One region of the Thermoanaerobacter ethanolicus JW 200 genome, then DNA from elsewhere that is predicted to be linked to it. Evidence: riboswitches for the same ligand, from Rfam matches in the RefSeq annotation. Region 1 holds a riboswitch; the other holds the start of a gene.
What was found. Region 1 has a riboswitch for cyclic di-AMP ahead of EB239_RS07015 (C40 family peptidase). Riboswitches for the same ligand answer to the same signal wherever they lie in the genome.

Region 1 (15,932 bases):
TACTACCCCCGCTGATGCCCCTGATTTTGAAGCCGCTTTATCTTTGCTTGAGAAGACTAATAAGTGGTTTAACCTTAAGTATGTTAATTTTATTGCTGATAAAGGCTATGATGTTAAGAAACTTTATAATTATGTTAGAAATATTCTCCACGGTCATTGCTTTATTCCTCTTAACAAGCGTAATTCTAAAAATCCCCCTCTGACTGATGATGGTTATATGGTCTGTGAAGCGGGTATTAAAATGCTTAAAGATGGCAAGCAATATTTTGATGGTTTTATTAAGCAAAAATTTGTTTGCAAGTTCTGTAATTCTAAGGATGATTCTGCCTGCCCTATAAATCATCCTAAATATTTTAATGGCAAAAAGCATAGAGGCTGTACTAAGTATGCTATTATATCTTCTGATTATAGGTCCTCTATTAATAGAGACTCCCTATATTTTAAGGCCGTCTACAAATTGAGAATTGAATCAGAAAGATATAATTCCCGCTTTAAAGCTCTGGATTTTGAAAAGGCTTATGTTAGAAATATTAATTCTGTGAGCAACCTTAATACTTTTGGCCATATTACTTTGCTTACTGTCGCTATTGTAGCTATTAAATTGGGCAAATATGATGAGTTTAGATCTCTTGTTGCTTTGATGCAATCGGCCTAATTTTTATTGAATCTATTTCATGCCATTTTTTAACATTTGACTTCTACAGGATATTTATGCCCTTTTTTAGCTCCTCTTTTTGTCTTTTCTTTTCCCTTACCACTTCCTTTATGTTTGATTGTCAGTGTTGATTACTATATATTGTATGTAATACATATTTTGGTTTTTGATTATGATTATTTTAATTAATTTTGCACATCCCTATCACTTAAAACTGGAGGAATTTTACCTGCAAGTTCATTTAATTCTTGAGACAAATTTTTTATTTTGTCTTTTAATATAAAAATGCAATCATATTCCGTAGCATAACCTTTCACTATATCTTCTGCCAATGCCCTACAAGTAGGTGAACCACAAGAACCACAGTCAAGTCCTGGTAAGGCTTTGTATTGTGTGTCTATTTGTTTCATCATTTCGAGCGCCTTAGAAATGTCTTTGTCCAACTTCATAACTTCACTTTTTTCTATTTTCTTTTTCCATTTCACCTCTTCAAAATCAATATCTTTCTCATCAAACATAGGCTCTTCTCTTTTGGGAAGTTTTTCCGTCAGTTTTCTTATTCTGTTTTTGGCCACAAAATTATTTTCAACAGTCAAAGGTCCACCAATACACCCACCGATACATGCAAGCCCTTCAAAAAAGTCTAAATCGTTCAATTTTCCTAATTCAATCTCTTCTAGAACATCTACAACATTGTGTATCCCGTCTACATAAATACTATTTTCTGTAAAAGTACCAAATGCTTCTCCACCAGAGTTTGCCCATCCAACACCTATCATAGAAGCTTTGCTTAAATCTCTGACAACAGTAGTCTTAGCTTTTTCAATGATTAGGCCATATATTTCTTTCATAGAAAAAACCCCATCAATTTTGGATTTTTCTATACCAATAGGATTTTTCCCACTTGTCACTTTTGCAGCACAAGGGGAAATGAAAAAAACTCCTATTTCCTCTTCATTTAGTCCCGTCTTTTTAATTGCCTCCTTTTTCGCTAATATTGCCGCAGTATCCATAGGAGAACATATATCCAATAAATTATCAATCAAAGAAGGAAATTTGATTTGTACAAGTCGCACAACAGCAGGACAAGCAGAAGATATAACTGGCTTTTTTAAATTCCCTTTTGCCAATGCTTCCCGCGTAAACTTAGAAACAATTTCAGCAGCATATGCTACTTCAAAAACCTCATCAAATCCTATATCCAGTAAAGCACTCAATATTTGATTAATAGTTAAATCCCTAAATTGTCCATATAAAGAAGGAGCAGGAAGTGCAATCTTGTACTTAAAATTTTTCATCATATCCAAACTATCAGTTACCGCCAATTTAGCATGATATGGGCACACACGTATACATTCACCACAATCTATGCACCTTTCATTTATAATCCTTGCTTTCCCATCTCTTACCCTTATTGCCTCTGTAGGACATCTTTTTATGCAATTAGTACACCCTCTACATCTATCCTTATCTAATGTCACAGAGTGAAAATATGACATTTTATCACCTACTTAAATAAAATTTCCATCACCACAGTTGTTCCCTCTTTACTGCTTTTTATCTCCATGAAATCCGAATTTTCCTTCATATTAGGAAGCCCCATGCCGGCTCCAAATCCCATTTCCCTTATCTCTTCAGGAGCAGTAGAATATCCTTCTTTCATGGCAAGTTCAATGTCTTCTATTCCAGGACCTGTGTCTTCTGCAGTTATGCGTATTTTATCGCCAAAAATTTCTATTTTCATGTGACCTCCATAAGAATGAATTATTATATTCATCTCTGCTTCATAACAAGCTATGCAACTTCTCCTTACAACATCTGGATTTAAGGAAAGCTGTTTTAACACTGCTCTCAAATTGCTGGAAACCTCTCCTGCAGAATCAAAATCTCTCGCTTTAACATCAAAATCTAAACTATAAAGTACCATTTCATTCACCACTTCTACAAGTAAGGCCATTAGAATACAAAAGGCCACAGGCAATATAAAGAGGATGTCTTGTTTTCATTATCACAAGTCCTGCTTTTTTAGCAAGTTCCAATATGTCCTCTCCCGGAGTCTTACCTCTTACAAACACTATACATTTAATATCTCCCACTACTTCTGCAGTTCTTATAACCTGCACATTAGTAAGCCCTGTCAAAAGCACAGCCTTTTCGTCCTTTGAGGCCAAAACATCACTCATCAAGTCTGCTCCACAGGCAGTAAACACTTCTTCTTCTAATTTTTCTTCCCCTACCATAACTTCTGCATTTAAAATTTCTTTTACCTCTTTTAATTTCATACCTTAACACCTCATTATTGGTTCTGCGTAACAATTGTCTTTAAAAAGGTATTATATTCTTCACAAGATTGCCATAAACTTTCTTGCAATAAACTAAAGGTATTCCCATCTTCTAAAGCAGCTGATATTTCAATTTTTTTAATATCATTTGTTACTTTATCGACAATTTTTATCGTCTTTTGTATTAGTATTGTCACTTCTTCTTTTCCAAAATCCTCCTTACTATTTTTAAAACTATCTACTTTTCTCTTTAATTGCTCTAATTCTTGTTTTTCTAATTTGTCATTAAAAGCCTTATAAGAAAGAGCCGACATATAATCAAAAATTTGTTGAAAATCTTGTAATTTGTTCATAAAAACATCCATTTCTGATGTTAATTTCTTGTCATATGCAATTTTTATAGAAGGCCCTCTTTTTACATATACTTCACTGGAAATGCCTTGAGACTTTAAGGAAGAAGAAAATAAAGCAGCTTGTTCTCTATCTAAAAATATTCCACCTATTAACAAATATTTGTCAGAATCTTTACTAACAAAGGAATAAACTCCCTTCATCTTCATTAAATCATCCTGATACTTTGCAGTATCAAAATCTGAATAGCTGCCTAAAACAACTTCAAACAAGTCAATTCCTTTAACAACCATCTCTTTAAGATTATCACTGTCATTTGTTTTTGAAATGTTAGGCTCTACAATATCTTTTGAAATGAAATAACCTGCTAAAAGAGAAACTAGAGGAATTATTAATACAACAATTAAAACTTCCAGCATTCTTTCGTTTTTCATCTCTTTATCAACCCTTACCATAAACCTTTACTTATATTATACTATACTCCTTTAAAAAATCCTTTAAAAATTTTAATAGGACTTTTTTACTAATTTGCACTTTTAAAAGAGGTTTTAGAAGAATTTTGTCGAATTATATATTATAGGAGGGATTGAATTGACAAATATTGTAAATCAAATAATTGAAAATAAATTTCGCGAAATTCAAAGCAGACTCCCTGCTAATATAAAAATATTTAACACTGATAAACCTTTTGCTGAAGTTTTAAACAATGCTATAGAAAATCAACAATACAATTCAGGAAATGTGAGTAATAATGCGCCATCAAAAAATACAAATTTACAACAAATTGAAGATTTAATACAACGGGCCAGTCAAAAATATAATGTAGATGCAAATCTCATCAGAGCGGTCATCAAAGCAGAGTCTAATTTTAATCCATTCGCAGTTTCTTCTGCAGGAGCGATGGGACTTATGCAGCTTATGCCTTCAACTGCAAAGGAATTAAATGTATCCAATCCTTTTGACCCTTCTCAAAATATAGATGGAGGAGTAAGATACCTAAAAAATTTGTTGGATACTTACCATGACATAAGATTAGCATTAGCTGCATATAATGCTGGTCCTCAATCAGTAGAAAAATATCAAGGTATTCCCCCTTACCAAGAAACTATAAATTATATAAACAAAATTTTAAATGACTTATATAATCGAGTAGGAGCTGAATAATTATTTTATTCAGCGTCCTCTCACACCACCGTACGTACCGTTCGGTATACGGCGGTTCATTAGGAATTGTGTACAATTAGATATCTTTGGGATAAACTCTTATAACCTATGCTTTCAAAGTATTTATTTGTAAGAGTCTTATTTAGGATTGGGCTATTGGATATTCTCCAGTAGCCTTTCCTTGTATTGGCGTATTCCCAGGCTTTTTGTTCTTCTACTCCTAGTTTTACTAAGTTATCATGCTTCGTTTTTATCTTCTTCCATTGTTTCCATATACATGCCCTTAGTCTTCGCCTTATCCATTCGTCAAGGGTTTTCATTATGCTTTTCGCGTCTGCTAATCCAAAATAGTTGACCCATCCTGTTGTTATTTGATTTAGTCTTTTTATTCTGTTTTCCATGCTTATTCCCTTGTTCCGATTGGTTATTTCTCTTACTTTTTCCTTAAACCTTTTGATGGATTTTTCATGGATTCTTATTCTTACTTCGTTTTCTTTTGTATAGAATGAAAATCCAAGAAATTTTCTTCTCCATGGTCTATCTACAGCACTTTTTGCTTCGTTGACTTTTAGTTTTAATTTGCTTTCTATGAATTTCTTTATGCTCTTCATTACTCTGTTTCCTGCAGACCTGCTTTTTACATATATGTTGCAGTCATCTGCATATCGGCAGAATTTATGCCCTCGTTTCTCAAGTTCTTTGTCTAGTTCGTCCAACATTATGTTTGCTAATAGGGGACTTAATGGCCCTCCTTGGGGTGTCCCTTCTTCTGTTGATATTTTGATTCCGTTTATCATTACTCCTGATTCTAAGTATCTTCGTATTAACTTTAGTACTCTTTTGTCCCCTATCCGCTTTTCTAGTTTGGACATTATTACGTCGTGGTTTACTCTGTCAAAGAACTTTTCTAAGTCCATATCTACAACCCATGTGTATCCTTCATTTATGTATGCTTCTGCGGCTTTTATTGCGTCTTTTGCACTGCGTCCTGGTCTGAATCCATAACTGCTATCAGAAAATGTATGGTTGTAGACTTTATTTAGTATTTGGGCTATTGCTTGTTGTATTAGTCTGTCTAGTACTGTAGGTATTCCTAGTAGTCTTTTTCCTCCATCAGGTTTGGGAATTTCTACTCTTCGCACTGGTTGTGGTTTGTATTTCCCCTCCAGCAGTTGTTGTTTTATGGTTGCCCAGTTTTCTTTGAGATACGGTAGAAGTTCATCTACTCCCATCCCATCGACTCCATGGCTTCCTTTATTTGCAACAACGCGCTTGTATGCTGCTTCCATGTTCCCTCGTTCTACTATCATTTCAAGCATCTTGCCGGTATATCTTTGTACCTCGTTTCTTCCATCTTCCGACGCCGATGATATACTATGCACTTCCGTTGTCTTTTGAAATTCCATTTCTCTATTCAACGGATAGCCTCTTGGTTGAGTTGTCTGCAGTCTCTGCATATCTTTCGAGTCCATAAGATTTCCAAAACCTCCTAACGTTCGGTCCTTCCTTATCTATTATTGTCTAGATAAGTACTATGACCTCTGCTGACTTCTCAAGGTTCAGCCATACATCACTGCATGGGTTGTCACTTCAGATTTTACTTCCATGACTTATCCTTGAGACCTCCCCGGGTAAGAACGATAACTTTCATCTCATATATCTGCCAGATTTACTGTATGGGATTCGGGTAGTGTTGGACTTCGTTTTGTTACGCAAACTCATCCATCCCAATTCAGCCTCTTATCTGGTTCTTGTTCATCAGACCGAGATTTTGCCTTAAGCTTCCTTCAGATTCCACCTCACGATGGACACCCTTGCTCTTGGCTAGTGGTTCCCACTACCAAGCCCACAGCGGACTTTCACCGCCTAGTTATCGCCCATGCCGGGCGCACATAAATAATAAAGGAGCCAAAAAGGCTCCCTTATTTGTTATATTTTGCATTTTTATATCTTTGTTGTGAATCCAAAATCTTTTTTCGTATTCTAATGCTTTGAGGAGTAACTTCAACCAATTCATCATTATCTATAAATTCTAATGCTTCTTCTAAAGACATCTTTTTTACAGGAGATAGCCTCAAAGCTTCATCCGCCGTTGCAGACCTTAAATTTGTCACATGTTTTTTCTTACATACATTGACATCAATATCTCCACTTCTTGAATTAACTCCCACAACCATCCCTTCATACACTTTTGTACCTGGCTCTATAAAAAGTGTCCCTCTCTCTTGAGCATTGTAAAGGCCATAAGTTGTCGCAACCCCCGTCTCAAAAGCTACAAGAGCGCCTCTCGTACGAGAAGGAATGTCTCCTTTGTAAGGTGCATAATCATAAAAGACAGAGGTCATTATGCCATTTCCTTTTGTATCTGTTAAAAATTCAGACCGATACCCTATTAAGCCTCGTGTAGGTATTTTAAACTTAAGCCTTATAGTTCCTGGCTTTAATGTGTGCATATCCATCAATTCAGCTTTTCTCGGTCCTAATTTTTCCATCACAACTCCCATATATTCTTCAGGAATATCTATTGTCAAAAGTTCAATAGGTTCCATTTTTACTCCATTTATTTCTTTAAAAATCACTGTAGGCTTAGAAACCTGTAATTCATACCCTTCCCGTCTCATAGTCTCAATTAAAATAGAAAGATGCAGCTCTCCTCTTCCAGACACCTTAAAAGAATCAGTAGAATCTGTTTCTTCAACTCGCAATGCGACGTTTGTCTCTAGCTCTTTAAAAAGCCTTTCTCTTAAATGTCTTGAAGTAACGTATTTACCCTCAGTTCCAGCAAAAGGACTGGTATTTACACTAAAAGTCATAGAAACTGTTGGCTCTTCTATGCGAACAAAGTCTACCGCCTCGGGGTTATCTCTATCTGCAATGGTCTCTCCAATCTCAATATCGCTTATGCCAGAAACCGCCACAATATCTCCCAAGCTTGCTTCTTCTACTTGCACTCTTTTTAGTCCTTCAAACTGATATAGATTATTTATGTGAACTTTTTGTATTGACCCATCTCTTTTACATATAGCCGCTTCTTCCCCTGAAATTATTTTTCCTCTAACTACTTTTCCAATGGCAATTCTCCCAATGTAATCATCATAATCTAAAGTAGTCACTATAAGTTGTAATGGTGCTTCAATATCTCCTATTGGTGCAGGAATATAGTCTAAAATCGTATCAAAAAGAGGTCTCAAGTCATGAGACTCTTCTTCTAAACTTAATTTTGCTATACCTTCTTTTGCAGAGGTGTAGACAACAGGGAAATCAATTTGGTCATCATTTGCTCCTAATTCAATAAATAGATCTAAGACTTCGTCAATAACCTCCTGAGGCCTTGCATCAGGCCTATCAATTTTATTTATGACAACTATAGGTTTTAGATCCAGTTCCAATGCTTTACTTAATACAAAACGGGTCTGTGGCATAGGTCCTTCAAAAGAATCTACCAACAAAAGTACCCCATCTACCATTTTTAATACTCGCTCTACTTCACCGCTAAAATCTGCATGTCCTGGGGTATCCACTATATTTATTTTCACATCTTTATATCTAACAGCAGTATTTTTAGCAAGAATTGTTATACCTCTTTCTCTTTCTAAATCGTTAAAATCCAAGATCCTTTCCTCAACTTTTTCATTTGCCCTAAAAATACCGCTTTGTTTAAGCATAGCATCAACCAAAGTAGTTTTACCATGATCAACATGAGCAATAATGGCTATATTTCTTACATCTTCTCTTACAAATTTCATAAGGTATCTCCTTCCATAAAATAGGCTATATCGCGTATACAGTATTATATAATATCTCAAGGAATAAAAATAGTCAATATAAAAAAGAGCACTCTCTAGAGCACTCTTTTTATCATAGGTCATTTTATAATTCTTCTTGCTGTAACATAATGTTCTTTATAATACCCTTCGTTTAAAGGACTTATTATGACCTTCCCTCTACCTGAAGAGCTTTGTATAAACTCACCATTACCTATATATATTCCTGAATGATTTATCACACTGCTTCCTAAAGTTTTAAAAAATACCAAATCTCCTGGTTGAAGATTGTTATAACTTACATATTCTCCTGCAGTAGCTTGCTCATTTGCCGTTCTTGGTAAATTAATACCTACATTCTTGAAAACATATTGAACAAAGCCGGAACAATCAAATCCTTTTGGAGTTGAACCTCCATAGACATAAGGAGTCCCCACAAAAGACTTGGCAAAATCTATTAACTTATCTATCAAACTCCTATCTACTTCACCCCTTGAGATACTTGAAGAGCTCCTCACTGCTAAGTATTCTCCGTAAATCCATCCTTCTCTTCCGTCCGAAAGCTTTATTTTATACCACCCATTTTGTTTACCCAACACATTCACTGTAGTATTCTTGTTAAGCTGTGCTACAACGCTGCCAGATAAACCCGCTTCACTTCTCACATTAACGTAACTACCTGTCACTATACCAACACTTGCTGCTTTTTCCGAATCTCCTCTTGAGACATTAGAAGAATTTCTTACGGATAAATATTCACCAAAAACCCATCCTTCTCTTCCATCAGAAAGCTTTATCTTGTACCACCCGTTTTCCTTATCTAACACAGTCACTGTGTCATTCCAATTTAAGCGGGCAATGACACTTCCTGATAAGCTTCCTTGAGTCCGCACATTTACATAATTGCCTGTAATCTTTCCAACTCCCAATCCTTCCGCAAACGCTGGGTTCAAAAAAGAGCTACCAATCAGCGTCGCACCAAACACAGAAATTCCAAAAATCATCTTTCCTATTCGCTGATCCACTGCAAATCTCCTTCCTTTATTGCCTCCGGAGTTAGCTGTCGGGTGCGGGACAGAAGGTATCCCTACTGCAGCTTAAAGCTACAGATTAACCCCAAAAAGCGGTTCCTCCGTACCTTTCGGATTCGGCAAGATTGCATATTTTGTCCTTTTGTCTTATCTTATCATATCCTACAGTCAAAGTCAATGTTTACATTATAATTTCTTAAATTTTTTAATCTTGGTTAGTTGTATAATTAAATGCAACAGATAAAAAAATAGAAACCATAGTGAAAATCGTGTATGATATAGGTGTCAACTAAACATCATACAAGGAGGATTTTCACTATGGTTCATAATAATGATACCACAAAAAAGCGTTCTTTTAAACACTTAAGTAGCTATGAACGAGGAGAGATCTATGCATTACTCAAAGAAGGAAGAAGTATTCGGTATATTGCTAAAAAACTTAATCGATCTCCAAGCACTATAAGCCGTGAAATTAAACGTGGAACTACTACACAACTTAGAAGTGATTTATCTTCTTATACAAGCTATTTTCCTGAAACCGGTCAAGCTATCTACGAAAAAAATCGTTCAAATTGCGGAGCTAAATTTAAAGTAGCTAAAGCAGAAGATTTCTTGAAATATGCTGAAAATAAAATATTAAATGAAAAATGGTCACCAGATGCAGTTGTAGGCTATTGTAAAAAAGACCCAAGCTGGAATAATAAAACCATTGTTTGTACTAAAACACTGTACAACTATATAGATAGAGGATTATTAAAAGTTAAAAACATTGATTTACCTTTAAAACTACGTTTAAAACCAAGGAAGAAACAAAATCGTAAAAATAAACGTATTATGGGCAAAAGTATTGATTTTAGGCCTAAAGAAGTTGAAAGCCGTGAAGTTTTTGGGCATTGGGAAATAGATACGTTAATTGGCAAGAAATCTAATGACAAGGTCCTTTTAACATTAATAGAGCGTAAGACTCGCCATGAAATAATATTCTTATTAGATGCAAAAGACAATAAATCTGTTAAAGATGCATTATCAAAATTAAAAGATATGTTTGGTGACAATTTAAACAAAGTATTTAAAACAATAACATCTGATAATGGTACAGAGTTTAGTGATTTAGAAAGTGCTCTTTTAGAATATGGCGTAGAAGTATATTATACACATCCATATTCATCTTGGGAAAGAGCTACAAATGAACGACATAACGGTCTTATACGACGTTTCATCCCTAAAGGTAAAAGTATTAAAGATTTATCTATAGATACGATAAAGAGAGTAGAAAACTGGCTTAATAACCTTCCACGAAAATTGTTAAATTACAAAACGCCTAAGGAATACTTTTATGAAGAGCTGGCAAAAATCTGTTAAGCCCATCCCTTATAAAGTTTAGAGCTCGTTCGTGATTTGTCAAGGGGCAGGCTTCGCCTGACTTTAACCCTTGACAAATCACGACCTTCGCTCAATTTGTTAACTAAGATGGGCTTAAGGTTATATATGATTTGTTCCAAATCCTATATCTACATGATTTTCATTAGGTGTTGCATTTAATATTGCAATTTATATTTTTTAATCTTTTTTTAATATATTTTATAAAAAATTAATAATTTGTGTGACAAAAAAATAAAAGGCTTAACGCCTCTTTTCTCTTTTATTTATGGTGCGGGCGGTGGGACTTGAACCCACACGAGATCATCTCTCACATGCCCCTCAAACATGCCTGTCTGCCAATTCCAGCACGCCCGCCTGCGTTTTTATTATACTGCTCACTTAACTCGTTTGTCAAGGTGGCAAACCTATTAATCATTTCAATTAAAATATCCATCACTGAATAGTCATACACCCAAACGTACGCGTCTGCCAGTTCCGCCACCACCGCACGCTTTATTTAATTTCGTCACACTATGAATTATATAATCTTTTTAGGTCAGTGTCAATACCTATTTTTTGATATACCATTTTTCTATATTGTTAAAAACATTAAATCCAGTAGGGTCCACAACTTTTACATTGTCATATGCCATAACTGCTCCTTCAATATAGAAAAGGCCAATTATGGGTTGTTCCTCTAAAAAAACTTGTTCCAAAGCCTGATAATCTGTTTTTAAAGAATTCTCTTCTGAATCATAAAAAATTCTACTATATATTTCATCAACTTTAGAATTACTATAACCCATAAAATTGTCTTTGCCTTTTGTCATAAACATTGTAGACATATCTTGATTATAACTTAAATTCCACTCCATTAACACCAAATCAAATTTACCCGAATATACAGAACTTAGTAAATTGCCCCAATCTTTTGGTACAATGTTTATTTCAATTCCTACATCTTTTAAATTATTCTTTATAATTTGAGCAACTTTAATCAAATATGGATTATTTGCATTTACCAGCAAATCAAATTTGAGCTGATAAGTTCCATTGCTCCTTATCCCTTTAACTAAATTCCAACCACTTTCCTCTAATATTTTATTTGCCTCTTTTATATCGTAATTATGAGATACTATTTTATTGCTATAAAGCCACGAATCAGGGCGAACGGGAATACATGACTTTAACCCATGACTGAAATATACATCTCTCAAAATTTTGTCAACATCTATTCCATAACACATCGCTTTCCTGACATTTGAATCTTTCAAAGCTGGCTTTTGATAATTAGGGGCCATAAATACATAATCTTGCATAACGTATTTATAAATATTTACGTTTGAAATCTCTTTGTATTTATCCCAGTCTATGTCACTTAAAAAAGTAAAATCTGCTTCTTTGCTTTGAAAAGATGTTATCATAGCATTTTCATCAGGCACAATTTTAAACACTATACTATCTATATAAGGTTTGTCGCCTCTATAATAAGGATTTCTTTCAAAAATAATTTCTCTGCCAACGCTGTAAGAAGATATCTTATATGGCCCTGTACCAATAGGTACAATATCTTTATTTAAAATATCTTCCTTACCTTTATATTGGTGCTCAGCTAGAATAGGAAAAGTAAACAAAGCTATTGGATTTGCAACAGGTTTATTTAAAACAACTTCAAATTCATAATCACCATTTGTCTTATAAGAGGAGAGATAGTTAATGAGAATATCCCTATAAGGACTTTTTACATCCTTATTTTTAAAAGAATCAAAAGTAAATTTTACATCATTAGCTGTAAAACTTACTCCATCCTGCCATTTAACATTCTTTTTTAAATAAAATTTTATATTAAGTCCATTTATCTGCCAGTTTTCTGCTAATTGAGGAATAGGTTTTAAAGTTTTATCCAAGGTAACTAATCCTTCCAATGACAAATTTAACATTTGCCTTACTCTCTCATTGTCATTCAAAAAAGGATTTAATGTATCAAAAGAAGTAATATTTACTCTTAAAGTGCCACCCTCTACTGGCTTTTCTTCTTCAATCTTAGTTTTGTCCTCAGATGCTTGAGGTAAATTTACCATATTTTGCGGAGTAGTTTTGCATCCTGTAAAAATAAACATCAAAATGAAAGATAATATAATAAATTTTCTCATTAACTATCATCTCCGAAAACTATTTTATCTTTTTCAATTTTTTATTTTCGATAATTCCAGGAATTCTCCCTCTTTTAGCAATAGGTACTCCTTCCACTTCTTTTATATCCATTGTCATATCAATAGGTTGAGCATCAGATATGTAACTTCCTACTCCAAAAGCATCTGCTCCACTTTCAGAAAGTTCTGCTACCCGTTCTGGGTTTAAACCTCCAGAAACTATAATTTTTACATTTGTAAATCCTTTTTGATTTAATCTTTGCCTTAGTTCATACACTAAACTAGGTGTAACTCCACCTCTTTCTGATGGAGTATCAAGTCTTACTCCGTATAATCTATCCCCTAAAAATTCAGCAACCCTCAAAGCCTCTTCCACTTCGTCTTTAAAAGTATCAACTAAAATGGTTATCTTTTCATCAAGGGGAGTTATATCTCTGTAAGCTTTCGCCACTTCTAATGTATCTCCTGCAAGCAAAAAAGCAGCATGAGGTACTGTCCCTTTAGGGTCTTTCCCCATTAATTTTGCACCTAAAATACAGCTGGCATCATCTGCCCCTCCTACTAAAGCCGCCCTTTCCATCACAGGTGCCACAGCTGGATGTACATGCCTTGCACCAAAACATAATATTGGTTTGTCTTTGGCAACTTCTTTAAGCTCCCTTGCTGCTGTTGCCCAACCGGAAGAACTTGCAAGAATTCCTAATATTGCCGTCTCATAAATTCCAAACTCACTATAAGGCCCTTTTATCCTCATTACTGTATCTTTAGCTTCAAAAGTGTCCCCTTCTTCCAAAGACCATACTTCCACATTTTTGTCTTTAAGTAAACTCATTACTTCTGGTAACCCTGCAAAAACTCCTTTTTTTCTTGGAAATATCTCCGCTGTGACTATTTTATCTTGTACACCAAGATATGACAAAATATCCTGGGTTCTTAAAAAATACACATCTGTAGTCCATGCATTTTTTATTTCTTCATGAGTAGCTGAGAAAAACTCCCTATCCTTTTCAATTTTTACTTCATTTAAGTCTTTTAAATGCTTTAATAGTTTCATTTGTGTCCTCCCTTTTTATTTTCTTTTTTAACGATACTATTATACCAATTTTTCAGCTTTTTTTGTATATTCATATCAACTTTTAGTTTCATATATAAATTTATATATCTGATAAACTGCTAACACCTTTTTTATATATCTATTTGTCTCAGGATAAGGAACAGCATGTAGCTGTTTCCCATCTTTGGAAAATCTCTTGTCTTTAAGCCATGCATCTACATTTCCACTACCTCCGTTATAAGCTGCTACAGCTAACTGTATATTTCCATTAAAAGTTTTAAGAAGATAAGTCAAATACCATGTCCCCATCTGAATATTGTATTTAGGCTCAAAAAGCATATCATCGCTGTAGTTTTTTATCCCTACTTTATTGGCAATCCATCTTCCAGTATCTGGTAAAATTTGCATTAATCCTATAGCATTTTTGCTAGAAATTGCATCACTTTTAAAATTACTTTCTACTTTTATTACAGCAAAAATAAGATAGGGGTCTACGCCATACTCTTTTGCGTAATAAACTACATAATTGTGGTATTTAAGAGGATAAATTTTTTTTAAAAAATAATGAGTATTTAACTCGTAAGTAAACAAAAGACCTACTAATATCAAAAATATTACCGCAACTTTTTTCCTCAAAGTAACTCCTCCGATATTATGATTTATGTTGCAAATCTTCCCCAAAATAGTGTAACTTGTTTTTCCATAGCTTTAAAATCTTTGCTATTGTTTATTATAAAATCTGCGTACTTCATCTTTTCATCCAAAGGCATTTGACTTTTTATTCGGTTTATTGCATCTTTATAAGAAAGTTTATCCCTTTCCATAACCCTCTTTATTTGAGTTTTTGAATCTACTACTACTAGCCAAACCTCATCTACCATTTTATAAAGTTTCATTTCAATTAAAAGAGCTGCATCTAATACAATTGCATTTTGCTGATTTTTTTTTCTTTCTTCTTCTATTTTTTCTTTTATCCGCTCTATTATTATAGGATGAGTAATTTCGTTTAATTTTTTAAGCTTCCTTCTGTCAGCAAACACAATATTACCCAATTTTTTTCTGTCAATTTCTCCGTCTTCCTTTAAAATTTCTTTTCCAAAATATTCTACAATTTTATTATATGCTTCTGTTCCTTTTACCATTATTTCTCTCGATACAATATCTGCATCAATAATCACAGCACCCATCTTCTTTAAAAGCTTAGAAACAGTGCTTTTTCCTGATGCAATACCGCCAGTAAGTCCAATTACTTGCATTTTTGTACACCTCACTTGGCTAAAAACCAATTGGGCCCTATACCAATTTCAACAACAAGAGGAACTTTTAGTTTTATCACATTTTCCATATTTTCTTTCAATATTTTCTTTACAATATCTACTTCATCTTTATACGTATCTACTACAAGCTCATCGTGCACTTGCAATATAAGTTGAGACTTTAACTGCAATTTTTTAAAATCTTCATAAACTTTAACCATTGCCATTTTTATTATATCAGCCGCACTTCCCTGTATTGGAGCATTCATTGCTAACCTCTCAGCCTGCGACCTTTGAGTAAAATTTCTTGAGTTTATCTCAGGAATATATCTTCTTCTGTTCATTATTGTAGTCACATAGCCATTTTCTTTTGCAAATCGCACTATTTTTTCAATATATTCTTTTACTCCTTTGTATCTTTCAAAATAATTATTTATATACTCTTTTGCCTCTTTTCTTGATATTTTAAGGTCTCGAGAAAGCCCATAATCGCTAATGCCATATATTATACCAAAGTTTACGGCTTTTGCCGCTCTTCTCATTTCAGGTGTAACTTTTTCCATTGGGACTTTAAAAACTTCAGCAGCTGTTCTTAAATGTATATCTTCGTTATTCATAAAAGATTCTATTAGCTTCTCATCCCCCGAAACATGTGCTAAAACCCTTAGTTCAATCTGAGAATAATCAGCCGAGACAATATACCCATCTTTAGTCCGCGGAATAAAAGCTCTTCTAATTTGTCTGCCAAACTCTTCTCTTATAGGTATATTTTGTAGATTCGGCTCGGTACTGCTTATTCTGCCTGTAGCAGTGACCATTTGCTTAAAATTAGAATGTACTCTATTGTTTTCATCCATGAG
Region 2 (15,932 bases), 150 kb from region 1:
GCATTTTAATACCTGCTTCACAAACCATATAACCATCATCAGTCAGAGGGGGATTTTTAGAATTACGCTTGTTAAGAGGAATAAAACAATGACCATGGAGAGTATCTCTAACATAATTATAGAGTTTCTTAACGTCATAACCTTTATCAGCGATAAAATTAGTACCAGTCAGTTTAAACCAATTATTAGTATCAGCAAGTAAAGACAAAGCGACATCAAAATCAGGGACATCAGCAGGAGTAGTAGTTTCAGCGATGGGTAATCCAGAGATAGCATCAACAATAATATGATTTTTATAGCCCCAATAAAACTTATAACGTTTATTAGAAGAATCATTAGAAGCAGAATAAACGCCTAATTTACAATCCTTATCAGACTTAGGCTGATTATCTTTAGAGAATTTATTTTTAGAAAAAGACTTAGGGTTATTTAACTTAGTGTTAGCTTTAATAGGGGTAGAGTCCATGGAAATAAACTCACCAGAGATAATACCCATATTTTTGAGGATATTGACTTGATTTTGAAAGATAGAGGTCAAATAATCATGAGAGAACTCATTAATAAAACGGCGGAAAGTCCAATAAGAAGGAAGAGGTTTAAGGATGTTAAAGCCACAAAGATGAGCAATGATAAGATTATTGCGGAGATAATCTAAAAGGTCAGAAATTGTACCGAATCTTTCAGCTTTCATAACAATAAAAGCTCTAAACATTGCATGATGAGAGTAACCCTTACGGCCAGGACTAGAGGAAGGGAATTCAGGTATTGAAGACAGATCAAGATTTTTAAACATAGAAGAATAAAAGTCTATTTTAGACTGGGAAGTAAAGAGTTCAGGTATATTTAAAAGTAATTGAAGCTGGTACATGTAGGATTTCCTCCTCCTTAAGAAATATTTTCATGCTGTATATATAATAATTCGACAAATGGGAGGTGAAATCCTACATAAAAGATAAAAAATTCAAGAGTGATAGAAAAAAAGTATGTCTTCAGAATCGCTTAAATGAAGGCTTTTGAATTTTGCACAAGCCTATTCGATAAATAGAAAGGAGTTGAAAAGTATGGGTCTTATATTAATCTTGGCAATTGGCTTTTATTTGTACAAAACAGGTGACCTGCAAAGAATGATTAATAATTTACATGAAAACAAAAATTACCAAACAAACGAAGCAAAAAGAATACTTGATATACGCTTGGCTAAAGGTGAAATTACAGAAGAAGAGTATAACAAATTAAAAAGTATTTTGTAAAATTTAAATATTTAGAGAGGAGAAGAAAATAATGTTTGGAGGATATATGATGGGTGGTTTAGGTCGTTGGTTTGGAGGATATTATCCTTGTGGCTATGGAACTTGGTTCGGCGGTGGACTTACCAATATATTGTTCTTAATTTTAATAGGTGTAGTAATTTACTTGCTAGTAAAACAGATTAGAAATGTTAACTTTTTTAAAAAACACGATACAGATCCTAATAATGAAGCATTAGAAATTGCCAAGTTAAGATACGTTCGAGGTGAAATTACTTCAGACGAATATACAGAAATAGTTAAAATGTTAAAAAAATAAGCTAAATAATTTGACATTATTGTTGTTTACATTGCTCCTATTGACATTTTATGATAAATTTTTTACAATATATTGAGTAAAGGGGAGTAGTTCGCATAGCTTATATGTGGTAAAGTCAACATATCGGGAAACCCTGGCTTTACCTTAAAGAACGAGACCTTTACATAATATGTTTTACATATTATGTAAAGGTCCTAATTTATTTATAGAGCAAATATAATAGTTGGGGAGGCAATAAAATGGAGGCACTTGTCACATCATTTGTCCTTATCTTTACTTCTGAGATGGGAGATAAGTCACAGCTCATGTCAATGGCCTTTGCTACTCTTTTTAAAGTAAGGACTGTTCTTATAAGTATATTTATCGCAGCCTTAATAAACAATGGTATTGCTGTGATATTTGGTTCGTATATCACCGAATACATTCCCATTTTTTATATAAAATTTTCAGCTGCTTTATTATTTTTGTTTTTTGGAATTTCAACTTTAATAGAGGAAGAAACAAAACAGGAAAAAATAAAAAATTCAAAATACGGTCCTGTTGCAACTATTATAAGTACATATGTACTATCAGAATTTGGAGACAAAACGCAATTGGCTGCTATAGCTTTGACTGCATCATACAACAGTCCTCTGTACATATTAATAGGCACTACTCTTGGAATATTTTTAGCAGATGTATTAGGGATAATTGTAGGCATTTATTTTAATAAAAGAATCCCTTCAAAATATTTAAAATATCTATCTTCTTTCATATTCATCGCCTTTGGTCTTTCTACTTTGTATAAATTGTTTTTCTAAGTCAAAAACGGGTACTTAAATTGTACCCGTTTTTGACCCTCTCATCGGAAGTTTTACCTGCCGTAACAGAAAACCATATTACCTATTCTTGCCGCTATAGGAAGTGACCACAACCACGCATTAGTAGAACTTTGGTCAAAATAATACAAGGCTCCGTTTGTTGGGTCAACACCACTTAACGCATCTCTTGCTGCACTTATAGCGTCAGCTGAGGCAGGTCTATTTATCCACCCATTTAACACAGGAGTAAATTGGTAATTTCCGTATGCATCGACTTGATATATCACGTCTTTTATAGTATTAGGGAAAATACCACTTTTAACTCTGTTTATTACTACGGCCGCAACTGCTACTTTAGCCTGGTATGGTTCTCCATCTGCTTCCGCGGTAACAAGTCGCGCAAGGAGGTCAAATTCATCTTTTGTGTAGGGTATTACACCCCTTTCAATAGAACCTCTGCTGACATCCTGATATGTCCTATTAGAAGAAGTATCCCGGGGTATAATAAAGACTTGTCCAGGATATATTATGTCGCTTTTGTATCCGTTTGCAGATTTGAGCATATCAACAGTAATACCGTATTTTAAAGCAATTAAGTACAAGCTGTCACCTTTTTGGACAACATATGTGTTATCACTGCCCGGCACTTGTAAAACTTGCCCTGGATATATTATTGTATTTTGAAGGCCGTTTAAAGACATCAGCTTAGTATAGGTAGTCCCGTATTTTTGACTTATACCCCATAAGGTATCGCCGGGTTTAACTGTGTAAGTTGCGGCAAATACTGATTGGGAAATAAACAATCCGGCTATAACTGATGCGATGAGAGGTTTGACCTTGATGCGAATATTAAACATGTTGTTCCCCCTTTTGCCTCCGAGGTTAGTTGACGGGTTCGGGTTAGGGACACCCTACCACAAAAGTGGATTCACCCCAATTTAGTTCCCCCGTACCCCTTATCGGGGATTCGGCATATTTTTAACTAAATTATAGCCGGATATTTAACTTGTGTCCATATTAAACTGGTGGAAAGATAGGTACTTACTGGCACTCACTGTAACCACAGAAAGGACAGAAAACACAACCTCCCTCATGAACCAATTTAGCACCGCAATCCGGACATGTAAACACATTTACATTATTTTGATCAGCTTTATTTTCTTTTAGCTGTTTTTTATCCTCTGCCACTTGGTTTTTCATTTTAATCACCTCTATATATTGTTGTATTATTATAATACCACACAATATATAGAATTTCAAGAGCAAAGTTCGATAAAAAAATAACATCACCTTAAAGGCAATGTTATGGTAAATTCACTACCTTTCCCTACTTCACTTTTTACAGTGACACTTCCTTTGTGTTCCTCAATAATCCACTTAGCAATAGCTAATCCCAATCCTGCCCCACCTGTCTCCTTGGCTCTCGCTTTGTCTACTCTGTAAAACCTATCAAAAATATGTGGAATATCTTCTTGTGGTATACCTATGCCATCATCTTTAATTTTTATATAGGCTTTTGAATTATCTTTCCCCACATCAATTTCTATATTGCCATCTGAAGAAGTGTATTTTGCTGCATTGTCTAAAAATATCCTTATAAGCTCTTTAATGAGTTTTTTGTCAGCCGTTATATTTATGTCATTTTGCCCTTTTACAACTATATTTTTGCTTTCATTTAACATTTTTATTTCCTCTGCAACTTCTTTTATTACATCCTTTAAATTAAATTGTTCCTTATTTAACTTTATTGACTTATTATCTCCTTTTGCCAACAAAAGGAGTCTTTCAATGAGATGCTCCATGTCTAACGTTTCTCTTTTAATCGCCTCTATAGCCTCTTGCAATACGGCTTTGTCCTCTTTTCCCCATCTATCCAACATGTCAATATACCCTTTTATTACAGAAATTGGGGTTCTAAGTTCGTGAGAAGCATCAGAGACAAACATGTTCTGCCTTTTAAAAGAATCTTCCAACCTATCCAGCATGTCATTAAAGGTTTTTGCCAATCTTGTAAGTTCATCGTCTTCTCCATATATTTTAAGTCTTTTATTTAACCCATGGGCATCTATCTCTCTTACTTCTTTTGCCATATAATCCACAGGTCTTAAAGCCCTCTTTGTAACGAAATATCCTGCAATAAAGGACACAAAAATTCCTGCCGCATCCGCAAAAAACATCAAAATAAAAAGTAGCTTCAAAAACAAATATTCATTTTCCATGTCTTTTATCACTTGAATATAGAACACTTTATCATCGCTTTTAAAAATGGTATTGAGGTAAGTAAAATCCTTATCATATTTGTCAATTTTAACAGGAATATCTATGTTTACATCATGAGGAATATTAATTCTTTCTAATCTTTTAGAAGAATAGATGACATTCCCTTTTTCATCAAATATTTTTGTATAAATATTTTCATTTGGTATGCTTGAAAAAATCAAATCTTTTTCAGATAAATTGACGTCCTCTTTTATTTCCCCCAGTTTACTTTTTATAGCCTCTGCCTGGCTTGTTACTTGGTCCATTGCTTGGTATATTAAATAATATTTTAAGCCGTAAAGCACAGAAGCATTAAGCGCAACCAATATTACTGAAAAAACTACAGAATAAAGAAGAGCTATCCTTAAAGTTATGCGGCGGGGCCACAGTTTAATCTTCATCCTTATCCTCCTTCAAAGTGTACCCCACTCCTCTTATGGTGTGGATTAACTTCCGGTCAAAGGGGTCGTCAATCTTGCTCCTTAAATACCTTATATATACATCCACTATGTTAGTATCTCCATAATAATCATAACCCCACACACACTCAAGGATTTTTTCCCTTGTCAAAGCTATATTCGCATTTTTAATTAAAAACTCTAAAAGGTCAAATTCTTTTTTTGTAAGTTCAATTTTTATACCCGCTCTTCTTACTTCATGAGTTGTCAAATCCATAGTGATGTCGCTATATCTTAACACATCTTTTTTAAGATGCGGCTTTTTCTTTCTCAAAGCAGCCCTCACTCTTGCAAAAAGCTCTTCTATAGAAAAGGGTTTTGTCACATAGTCATCAGCTCCAATGTCAAGTCCTTCCACTTTGTCTTTTACTTCGTACTTGGCAGTAAGCATTATAACAGGTATGTCAGAATGTTCTCTTATTTTTTTTAAAACTTCAAATCCATCAATTCCCGGAAGCATTATGTCCAAAAGCACAAGGTCATAATCTCCTTCTAATGCCTCCTTTAAGCCAGAAAGTCCATCGTAAGTCACAGTGACAGTATATCCTTCATGTTCAAACTCCAATTGTAAAAAACGGGCTATGTGCTTTTCATCCTCTATGATAAGTATCTTTTCTTTCATCATTCATCACCAATGATATTATAGCATATCAAAGGTTTTATAAAAATCTGGATATGAAATATTTACACATTCAGCATTTTTTATCTTAGTTTCTCCTTCTGCTATAAGTCCAGCAACCCATAAAGACATGGCAATCCTGTGGTCGTTGTAACTTTCCACTGTATTTCCTCTTAAAAAACCCGTCCCTTCTATAATCATCCCATCTTCTGTTTCAAAAATTTTTGCTCCCATTTTCTTTAATTCTGAAGTGATTGTATTTATTCTATTGCTTTCTTTTACTTTTAACTCCTCGGCATCTTTTATCACTGTTTTCCCTTCTGCGAAGACTGCTGCAACTGCTATTACTGGAATTTCATCAATAAGCCTTGGAATAAGACTTCCTCCAATTTCAATTCCTTTTAGCCTTGAAGTCTTAACTGTTATATCCGCTACTTTTTCATTGTTTATAGTTCTTTCATTTGTTAAGACAATGTCTCCTCCCATCTCTTTTATCACATCGATAATACCAGTCCTTGTAAGATTTACATTTACATTTTTTATAGTAACCTCCGAATTTGGAACGAGAGTTGCAGCAACAATAAAATATGCTGCTGACGATATATCCCCTGGTACAATAACTCTCTGCCCTTGTAATTTGTAACCAGGGTAACAAGTTATTTTTGTGCCATTTACATCCACTTTAGCACCAAAAGAGCTAAACATGAGTTCCGTGTGATTTCTTGAAGGGTAAGGCTCTTCAACAGTCGTTTTATCATCAGCGTAAAGGCTTGCCAACATTATGCTGGACTTAACCTGTGCACTGGCAATTGGCATTTTGTAATATATGCCTTTAAGTTTGTTTCCAAAAACCGTAAGAGGTGCAAAATTTCCTTCTCTTGCTTCTATTTTCGCTCCCATCATACTAAGAGGAGTTATCACTCTTCCCATAGGGCGTCTCTTTATAGAATCATCACCTGTAAGCGTTGTCTCAAACTTTTGACCAGCGAGAATACCCATCAAAAGCCGAATGGTAGTACCTGAATTTCCTACATCAAGGATTTTTTCGCTTTTATTTAAATAAAGCCCTTTTCCATGAACTTTAACATTTGTCCCTTTTAATTCAATGTCAACTCCTAAATTCTTCATACAATTAATAGTAGATATACAATCTTCTCCTAAAAGAAAATTTTCAATTTCTGTAATCCCTTCTGCAATTGACCCAATCATTACAGCTCTATGGGATATTGACTTGTCTCCAGGGACTGAGATAATACCTTTTAAAAATCTTTTCTTTTTAACTTCAATATCCATAACAACACCTCAAGTTATAGTGTTTCGATATTTTCTTGCATCTTCAAGAAACTTTTGTATGGTGTCAATATCGTCATTTTCTAAATAACAAATAAAGTCACTTAGGACTTCCCTGTAATTTTTTAGTAACTCCAAAATAACTTCTTTGTTTGTACAAATTATGTCTTTCCATATTTCAGTCTGAGACAAGGCAATTCGCGTAGTATCTTTAAACCCACCAGCTGCGTATTTAAATGCTTCACTGCATTTATCATGAGCAAAATTCGTAAGGGTAGCAGAAAGAATATGAGGTACATGACTTATTATTCCGACAATGGCATCGTGTTTATTATAATCCATTATTACCGGTTTTGCACCTATTTTTATTATTACTTCATTTATAAATAAATCTAAAACATCTTCCTTTACATTATCAAAAGGTGTCAACAAATAATTAGAGTTGACAAATAAATCTGCATCAGCGTTATCATAACCTGCCTTCTCTGTGCCAGCCATAGGATGGCCCCCGATGAAAAAAATTTCATCGGGTAAAAATTTTTGCACTTCTTCCATTATAACTTTTTTTGTACTTCCAACGTCAGTTACAATACAACCTTTTTTTAAATAAGGAAGTATATTTTTAGCCTTTTCAGCAACTTTTCCAACAGGCGTGCATATAAAAACTACATCAGCATCTACTTGAAAATCAAGGTCTGTCACGCCGTAAGAAATTACTCCTTCTTCTAATGCTTTTTGTAAACTGTCTCTATTTATATCAACACCAATAATGTCTATATCTGTGTATTTTTTTAATGCTTTTGCCATTGATCCCCCTATAAGACCCAATCCTACAATAACCGCATTTTTTATCATACAAAATCACGCCCTACTGCTTTAGCGATAACCTTTATGTCCTCACACAAAGTCTCAAAATTTTCAGGAGTAAGGGATTGAGCCCCATCGGATAATGCATTTTTAGGGTCTGGATGTACCTCAATAATGAGGCCATCGGCTCCTGCTGCTATAGCAGCTTTAGCCATAGGAGCTACAAGGTGCCATTTCCCAGTCCCGTGACTGGGATCAACAACTATAGGCAAATGGCTCAACTTTTTTATGGCTGGGACTGCACTTAAATCCAAAGTATTTCGTGTATAAGTTTCAAACGTCCTTATTCCTCTTTCACATAGGATGACGTCTTTATTACCCTCGCTTAGGATATACTCCGCAGCACTTAACCACTCTTCTAATGTTGCCGCAAGTCCTCTCTTTAATAAAACAGGCTTGTTGATTCTACCTACTGCTTTAAGTAATGGAAAATTTTGCATATTTCTTGTACCTATTTGTATAACATCAGCGTATTCCGCCACTAGTTCAACTGAATGGACATCCATAACTTCTGTAACAATCTTAAGTCCAGTAAGTTCTTTAGCTTCTTTTAGCATCTTTAAGCCCTCTTCTTCAAGGCCTTGGAAGGAGTAAGGTGATGTTCTCGGTTTAAATGCTCCTCCTCTTAAAAATTGAGCTCCCGCTTTTTTAACAGCCATAGCACTTTCAAAGAGTTGTTCTCTGCTTTCTACCGCACAAGGGCCCGCCATTATAACTATGTTGCTTCCACCAATTTCGATGTCTTCTACTTTTACCACAGTTGGCTCTGGTTTAAATATCTTACTAGCAAGTTTGTAAGGCTCCACAATAGGAATGACTTTTTCTACTCCCTCCATCATTTCTACAGCCTTACCTTCTAATTTTTTCTTATCACCTATAACACCTATGACTATTTTTTCTTCACCTTTTGAAATGTGGTAACCTAAACCAAGAGATGTTAAAAGATTTGTAATATCAGAGATTTGCTTATCAGTGGCATCAATATTCATAACAATTACCATTTTCAATTCCTCCATTCTACCGTTCTACTTAAATTTAGGATATGAACCTAATACTTTTAAAAAATCCGTTCTACCTTTTAACTCCTCTAAGGCACTCTTTACTATTTCATCTTCTCTATGCCCCTCAATGTCCACCCAAAAAACATATTCCCCAAGTTTTTTCCTTGAAGGTCGAGATTCTATTTTTGTCATATTGATTTTTTTGTTGGCCAAAACCCCTAAAGCGTTATATAAACTGCCTGGAACATTTGGGACAGAAAAGACTATTGATGTCTTGTCTTTCCCTGTGACAACCCCGTCCTTTTGAGAAAGGACCAAAAACCTTGTATAATTTTCTTTTACATCTTGTATGTCCCTATCAATTATTCTCATACCGTAAATAACAGCTGCTCTTTCAGGACCTATCGCCACTACTCCAGGTTTAGATTTGACACCTAAGACTGCTTGGGCAGTACTGTCTGTAGCTTTTATTTCCGCATTGGGAAATTTTTTAGATATATATTCCCTGCACTGAGCAATTGCCTGCTGATGAGAAAGTATACAATGTACATCTTTAAATTCAACTGGAGCATCCGAAATCAAGCAATGGGAAATAGGTATTATCACTTCTCCTTTTATCATTATCCCATTTGCGTCGTTTATCAGCATATCTACGGCAATATTTACAGAACCTTCGATAGAGTTTTCAATAGGAATTACTGCCTCTTCGCATAAGCTATTGCTTATACAATTTATGACTTCCGGAATGGTGTTAAACTCTACAACTTCACAGTTTTCAACACCTTGTGTGTATTTTATAACAGCTTCTTCAGAAAATGTTCCTTTAGGCCCTAAATAACCAATTTTCATCCAACACCCCCTTGCAATTTATAATATTGGTGATATTTTAATACTTTGCATAAGTAAAGTCAAGTAAATTTTTCATAAAGTCTAAAAAAGATAAAGAAAAAAGCGGTTACCCGCTTATTTTAAAACTTTTAAGATTTCTTTCTCTTTAACAGTCGTAACTTCAGCTTTTCCTAAACCACGAAGAAGAACAAAATTTATTTTGGCTTCTCTACTCTTTTTATCAAGTTTTATAGCCTCTACGATGTCTTCTTTGTGCAAATCCTCATAATCTGTAGGTAATCCTGTCCTTTGTATTAAAGAAAAAATTCTTTCAAAATATTTTTCATCAATATACCCTAAATTTAATGCAAGTTTACAAGCGTATACCATACCTATAGCAACAGCTTCACCGTGAATATACCTCTCATAACCTGTTAAAGCTTCAATGGCATGTCCTATTGTATGGCCAAAATTTAATATTGAACGCAGGTTTTCTTCTTTTTCATCAAGAGATACGATTTTCCCTTTTATTTCGCAAGATTTTTTGATTATATACCTTAATTTATCTTCTTTTAAATCTAAAATTTCATAAATGTTGCTTTCAATATACTCAAATAAACTAAAATCCCATATAATACCATATTTGATTATTTCAGCTAATCCACCAAGTATTTCTCTTTTATCTAACGTGTTTAAAACGGCGGTGTCTATATATACCATTTTAGGTTGATGAAAAGCTCCTATTATGTTTTTGCCTTTTTTTAGATTGACTGCTACTTTGCCCCCTACACTGCTATCAACCTGCGCCAACAAAGTCGTAGGAATTTGCACAAAGTCTATTCCCCTCATGTAAGTTGCTGCGACAAATCCAGCTATGTCTCCTACAACGCCTCCTCCAAGAGCTATAACTGAACTGTCTCTTAAAAGTCCATAGTCATAAGCTTTTTCAAGAAGCCTTTGTGCCATTTCCATTGTTTTACTTGTTTCCCCTGCAGGAATAACTTCATATGACACATCAAAACGACTTTTTTTAAGACTTTCATTGAGTTTTTCAAAATACAAAGGATAAACATTAGAATCAGTTATTACAAATGTTTTACTGCTTCTCACATGTTTCTTTATCACTTCTCCTACTTTATCCAAATAATCATAGGCAAAATAAATAGGATAAGACCTTTCTTTTAAATCAACTGTTATAAAATCCAAAGTTCACACCTCACACTTTTTTATTTTAATATTATACATCACAGACAAAGGGGACAGTTCCTTTTATCTGAACTTTAAGTTGAAATCGGACGGAAGGAACCGTCCCCAGTGTTTGAACTTTTGTTTGGAAAAATTGTTTACTTTATTATTATACAACATTAAATAGATAAAAGTAAGCAGTTTTTAAACCTCCTCTGGCTCTTTATCAAAATAATAGAGGTACATGTCTTCAAATTCTGGTTCTACTGATTATTAAAAAACAAAAAAGGACAGTCTCTTTTACTGCCCTCTTGATTCATTATAGCATTTTTTCAAACTCATCAAGCAATTTTTCAAAAACATCCAAAGCTTCATTTACTGGTTTTGGAGTAGTTAAATCCACTCCTGCCTTCTTTAAAAGGTTTAAGGGATAATCAGAGCTCCCGCTCTTTAAAAACTCCTTATACCTTTCTACAGCTTTTTCCCCCTCATTTAATATCATCTGAGAAATAGCTATTGCCGCAGAAAATCCAGTAGCATATTTATAAACATAGAAATTTCTATAAAAATGTGGGATTCTCGCCCACTCATAGCTTATTCCTTCATCTACCACTATGTCATCTCCATAGTAGAGCTTATTTAATTCATAATATTTTTTGTTTAACACTTCCGCTGTAAGAGGTTCTCCTCTCTCTGCCATTTCGTGTATGAGTTTTTCAAACTCAGCAAACATAACTTGCCGATAGACTGTCCCTCTAAATTCCTCAAAGAAGTGGTTCAAAAGATAAAGTTTTTCTTTTTCATCTTTAGAATTTTTTAAAAGATAATTCATAAGTATAGCTTCATTGCAAGTAGAAGCTACTTCTGCCACAAAAATCTTATAACCTGCATACACATAGGGCTGGGTCGCATTTGAGTAATAGGTATGCAAAGAATGTCCCATTTCATGGGCAATTGTAAATACATCATTTAATTTGCCCTGATAGTTTAAAAGTACATAAGGGTGAGTGCCATAAGTTCCCCATGAATAAGCTCCAGAAGTTTTTCCTCGATTTTCATATACGTCCACCCAACGAGAATTAAATCCTTTCCTTAGTAAATTTATGTATTCATCTCCTAACGGTTGTAGTCCTTCTAGCACGAGGTTAATTGCTTCTTCATATGTAAATTTCTTATCATATTCCTGTATCAAGGGCACATACAAGTCATACATGTGAAGCTCATCTAAACCTAAAAGCTTCTTTTTAAGCCTCACATATCTATGTAATACATCAAGTCTACTATGTACTGTCTCTATAAGATTGTTGTAAACTTCTACACTAACATTGTCTTCAAAAAGTGAAGCTTCCAAAGAAGAATTGTATTTCCGTGTTTTAGCGTAGAAAATATCTTTCTTTACATTCCCCGCCATTGTAGAAGCAAAAGTATTTATAAATTTTTTGTATGTGTCATACATGGCGTTAAATGCGGCTTTTCTGACGTTTCTGTCTTTACTCTGCATGAAGCGTACAAAATTGCCATGAGTCACTTCTACTTCTTTGCCTTCTTCATCTTTAATAGTGGGGAATCTCATGTCAGCATTATTCAACATAGTATATACATTTGAAACAGATTCTGCCAATGTTTCTGCTTCTGCTAATATTTTTTCTTCTTCCGATGAAAGTACATGAGGTTTAAACCTGATTAAATCTTCAAGATATTGCTTATAAATCTTTAATTCTTCTAATTCTTCTATCATTTCCATTAATTTTTGTGTATCAATGGATAAAATCTCTGGAGCTATAAAAGAAGTAGCACTCATAACTTCAACATTGAGTCTCATGGCCTTGTCAGTCAAAGCTTGATATTTGGGATTAGTATTATCTTCGTCTCTTCTCATACGGGCATAGGCAAAAATTTTGCTGGCTGTCATCCCAATTTGGTCATTAAGTTTTAGTACCTCTAATAAATTTCTTGAAGTGTTAATTTTGCCTTTAAACTTTACAATCTCTTTTAAAAGCTCTTTAGTCTTGTTATAGTCTTCTTCCCACAAATTCTCATTTTCATATATATCTTCAAGTCGCCATTTATACTTATCTTCAATTTCGCTTCTATCTTTTAAAACCTCCACTTTAATCCCCCCGTTCAACTTTTTCAAATATCTCTTTCTTAAGCCTTATCCCTGTAGGAGTCTTTGCAAGTCCCCCTTCTGCAGTTTCCCTTAAAGCGTAAGGTATAGCTTTCCCTACTTTATACATAGCTTCTACCACTTCGTCAAAGGGTATGACACTGTCCATTCCTGCTATTGCAAAATCAGCGCATATCATAGCATTAAGCGCCCCAAGGGCATTTCTCTTTTCACAAGGGATTTCTACCAACCCTGCAACTGGGTCGCATACAAGCCCTAGCAAATTCATTATAGCAAAAGAAGCTGCCGTCAAACACTGTTCTGGTGTTCCCCCCATAAGTTCTACTAAAGCTGCTGCAGCCATCGCTGAAGCAGAACCTACTTCTGCTTGACATCCCCCCTCAGCTCCAGATAAAGTAGCATTTTTAGCTATTATAATACCTATGCCGGTAGCAGTGAAAAGAGCTCTTGTCATATCATCATCACTTTTGCCAAATTTTCTCGCCACTGTAATAAGAGCTCCCGGAATAACTCCACTGGAACCTGCAGTAGGAGCAGCAACAATTTTACCCATAGAAGCATTTACTTCTGTCACTGCAAGAGCAGAAGCAGCAGCTTTTGCCATTGTTTCACAAGAAAGAGTATTGCCAATGATTATTCTTTCATATAGTTTTTTTGCATCTCCACCTGATAAACCACTTACTGATTTTAAATCTTCATTTAAACCTTTATTAATAGCTTCTTTCATTACTTTGAGGTTATTTCTCATCTTTTGAAAAATTGTATCAAGGCCTTCTCCTGTCTTTTCTTGCTCCGCTAGCACCACAATTTGCGATATTGGTAAGTTAAATTTTTTTGTAAGTTCTAATAGTTCATAACCATGATTAAATTGATACATTTTATACCTCCATTACATAGGATTTATTATTATGGCATTTAAAATTCCATCAATGTTTTTTATGGTTTCTTTTGCAGCATCAGGTATTTTTTGGTCTGATTCTATGACCATAATAGCTTTGTCACCTTTTGAATGCCTGTACACTCTCATAAAAGCTATATTTATTTTGTAATCTGCAAAAATTTTAGTGACATTTGCCACTATCCCTGGTCTATCTATGTGATTTGTAATCAACGTTTCATATTCACCAGTAAACTCTACCTCTATGCCATTTATCTCTTTTAAAAGCACATTTCCTCCACCAATAGAACATCCTAAAATGCTGTTTTTCTGTCCACTTTTACCTGTTATTATCATTTTTACAGTATTGGGATGTGGTGATTCTTCGTCACTTTCAGTAAATTTAAACTTTATCCCTTGCTGTCTTGCTATTTCAAAAGAATGAGGCAGTTTCTCATCATCTGGGTCAAAACCTAATATCCCTGCCACAAGAGCCTTATCCGTACCATGTCCCCTATATGTACGGGCAAAAGATTCATACAATACAAATTCCACTTCTGATATATCCTCTTCCACAATTTCTCGAGCAATTTTCGCAAGCCTTGCGGCCCCTGCTGTATGAGAACTGCTGGGTCCAATCATCACAGGCCCCATAATATCAAATACACTGTATTCTCTCATACAAAATCCCCTTACGTAAAAGTTTTCTTAACTATATTGTACCTTTAGCCCTATAAAAATGCAATAGAACAACAAGCCAGTAAATCTGACTTATTGCTTTTTTATTTTCAATTTTTTTATATTTAAGGGTTTTAGCTTATTATGCTTGATTAGCACCTCTTTAAAAGCTACGTCAATAGTCGTACCTTTTTGATACTCTAAATATACTTCTTCAAAAAATTCTTTGCCGAATTTTTCAAATAAAAGCTCTATATATTCATCTGTATTTTCTTCATCATATGAGATTTTTCCAAAAACAAAATTTTTGCCCTTAGACCATTTTAACTTCATGATTTTTTACTCTTCCTTTATCAAAACGGCTCTTGTAGGGGAGGCTTCGGCACCTCTAATTTTTAAAGGCGCAGCATATAAAAAATATTCTCCTTCTTCTACATCTTTTAACCGTAGTCCCTCAAGAATAACTATACCTGCTCCTAAAAGAATCTTGTGAGTTTCATGCTCCGGCTGATTTCTCTCAATTCCTAATGCATCAATACCTACACCAATTACACCTTTTTCTTTTAAAAACTGGGCACCGCTTTTATCTAAATAGACAAATTCAAAATCGAAATCCTCTCTAAAAGAATTTCTTGTTTTAAATATTATAAAATCTCCTTTTTGAATGTCTTTACTTGCAAGGTCTTCCGATGTTATTTTATCAGATATATTTGTAAAGTCAAATACTTTACATTTAGTTATAACCTTATTGAGGTCTATATTTTCTACTGTATCTCCTCCCCTAATCATGTGTAGAGGAGCATCAATATGCGCTCCTGTATGCATGTCCATGCTAATGCGGGACTCTCTCACATCGCCACTATCAACAGTAATAGTATGTTTAGGCCTTTTCTCTTCTTTATTTTTGTAAACAGTCATATTTTCGTGAATTTCCATTGAAATATCGTATATTTTCATTTAATTTACCCCCTTCTTTTATACATTCCACCACATTCTATTGTCCCTTAGTAACAGCTCATTTGCTTCTTTAGGTCCCCAGGTCCCTGGCTGATAATTAGGAAAGTCAGGCGTTTTGTCTTTCCATGCTTCAGCAATAGCATCTACAAACTTCCAAGAATATTCTACCTCATCCCATCGCGTAAATAAAGTAGAATCTCCTCTCATGACATCGTAAAGAAGTCTTTCATAAGCTTCTGGAGAATTATTTGAAATCTGGCAATTTTGACAAAAATCCATATCTACAGGTTGTATGGTGATATCTCCTGCCCCAGGGACTTTTGCATTAAATTGAAGCTTTACACCTTCCTCAGGTTGAATTTTTATAACTAATAAATTTGGCAATAAATTTTTATATTCTTTAAAATACAAGATTCCTG

Region 2: another riboswitch for cyclic di-AMP. It lies ahead of EB239_RS07830 (cell wall hydrolase); the one in region 1 lies ahead of EB239_RS07015 (C40 family peptidase).

Annotation. Positions count from the first base shown of each region.
Region 1 covers NZ_CP033580.1:1,423,779-1,439,710, reverse strand. The annotation lists gene EB239_RS07060 (transposase) at 1-655, shown strand, start outside; gene EB239_RS07055 ([Fe-Fe] hydrogenase large subunit C-terminal domain-containing protein) at 841-2,154, opposite strand; gene EB239_RS07050 (ATP-binding protein) at 2,163-2,612, opposite strand; gene EB239_RS07045 (DRTGG domain-containing protein) at 2,584-2,937, opposite strand; gene EB239_RS07040 (hypothetical protein) at 2,952-3,743, opposite strand; gene EB239_RS07035 (lytic transglycosylase domain-containing protein) at 3,880-4,452, shown strand; gene ltrA (group II intron reverse transcriptase/maturase) at 4,512-5,924, opposite strand; gene typA (translational GTPase TypA) at 6,375-8,198, opposite strand; gene EB239_RS07015 (C40 family peptidase) at 8,318-9,241, opposite strand; cyclic di-AMP (ydaO/yuaA leader) riboswitch at 9,247-9,379, opposite strand; gene EB239_RS07010 (IS30 family transposase) at 9,566-10,609, shown strand; tRNA gene EB239_RS07005 (tRNA-Leu) at 10,897-10,984, opposite strand; gene EB239_RS07000 (ABC transporter substrate-binding protein) at 11,179-12,762, opposite strand; gene EB239_RS06995 (nicotinate phosphoribosyltransferase) at 12,782-13,816, opposite strand; gene EB239_RS06990 (lytic transglycosylase domain-containing protein) at 13,892-14,452, opposite strand; gene coaE (dephospho-CoA kinase) at 14,476-15,072, opposite strand; gene polA (DNA polymerase I) at 15,084-15,932, opposite strand, start outside.
Region 2 covers NZ_CP033580.1:1,569,999-1,585,930, reverse strand. The annotation lists gene EB239_RS07850 (transposase) at 1-868, opposite strand, end outside; gene EB239_RS07845 (SHOCT domain-containing protein) at 1,062-1,250, shown strand; gene EB239_RS07840 (SHOCT domain-containing protein) at 1,282-1,566, shown strand; gene EB239_RS07835 (TMEM165/GDT1 family protein) at 1,806-2,366, shown strand; gene EB239_RS07830 (cell wall hydrolase) at 2,420-3,223, opposite strand; cyclic di-AMP (ydaO/yuaA leader) riboswitch at 3,223-3,349, opposite strand; gene EB239_RS14975 (hypothetical protein) at 3,408-3,566, opposite strand; gene EB239_RS07825 (sensor histidine kinase) at 3,653-5,026, opposite strand; gene EB239_RS07820 (response regulator transcription factor) at 5,016-5,705, opposite strand; gene aroA (3-phosphoshikimate 1-carboxyvinyltransferase) at 5,724-6,995, opposite strand; gene EB239_RS07810 (prephenate dehydrogenase) at 7,005-7,847, opposite strand; gene aroF (3-deoxy-7-phosphoheptulonate synthase) at 7,844-8,860, opposite strand; gene pheA (prephenate dehydratase) at 8,885-9,709, opposite strand; gene aroB (3-dehydroquinate synthase) at 9,824-10,894, opposite strand; gene pepF (oligoendopeptidase F) at 11,193-12,983, opposite strand; gene sdaAA (L-serine ammonia-lyase, iron-sulfur-dependent, subunit alpha) at 12,985-13,878, opposite strand; gene sdaAB (L-serine ammonia-lyase, iron-sulfur-dependent subunit beta) at 13,891-14,559, opposite strand; gene EB239_RS07775 (hypothetical protein) at 14,650-14,889, opposite strand; gene EB239_RS07770 (cyclase family protein) at 14,896-15,513, opposite strand; gene zwf (glucose-6-phosphate dehydrogenase) at 15,532-15,932, opposite strand, start outside.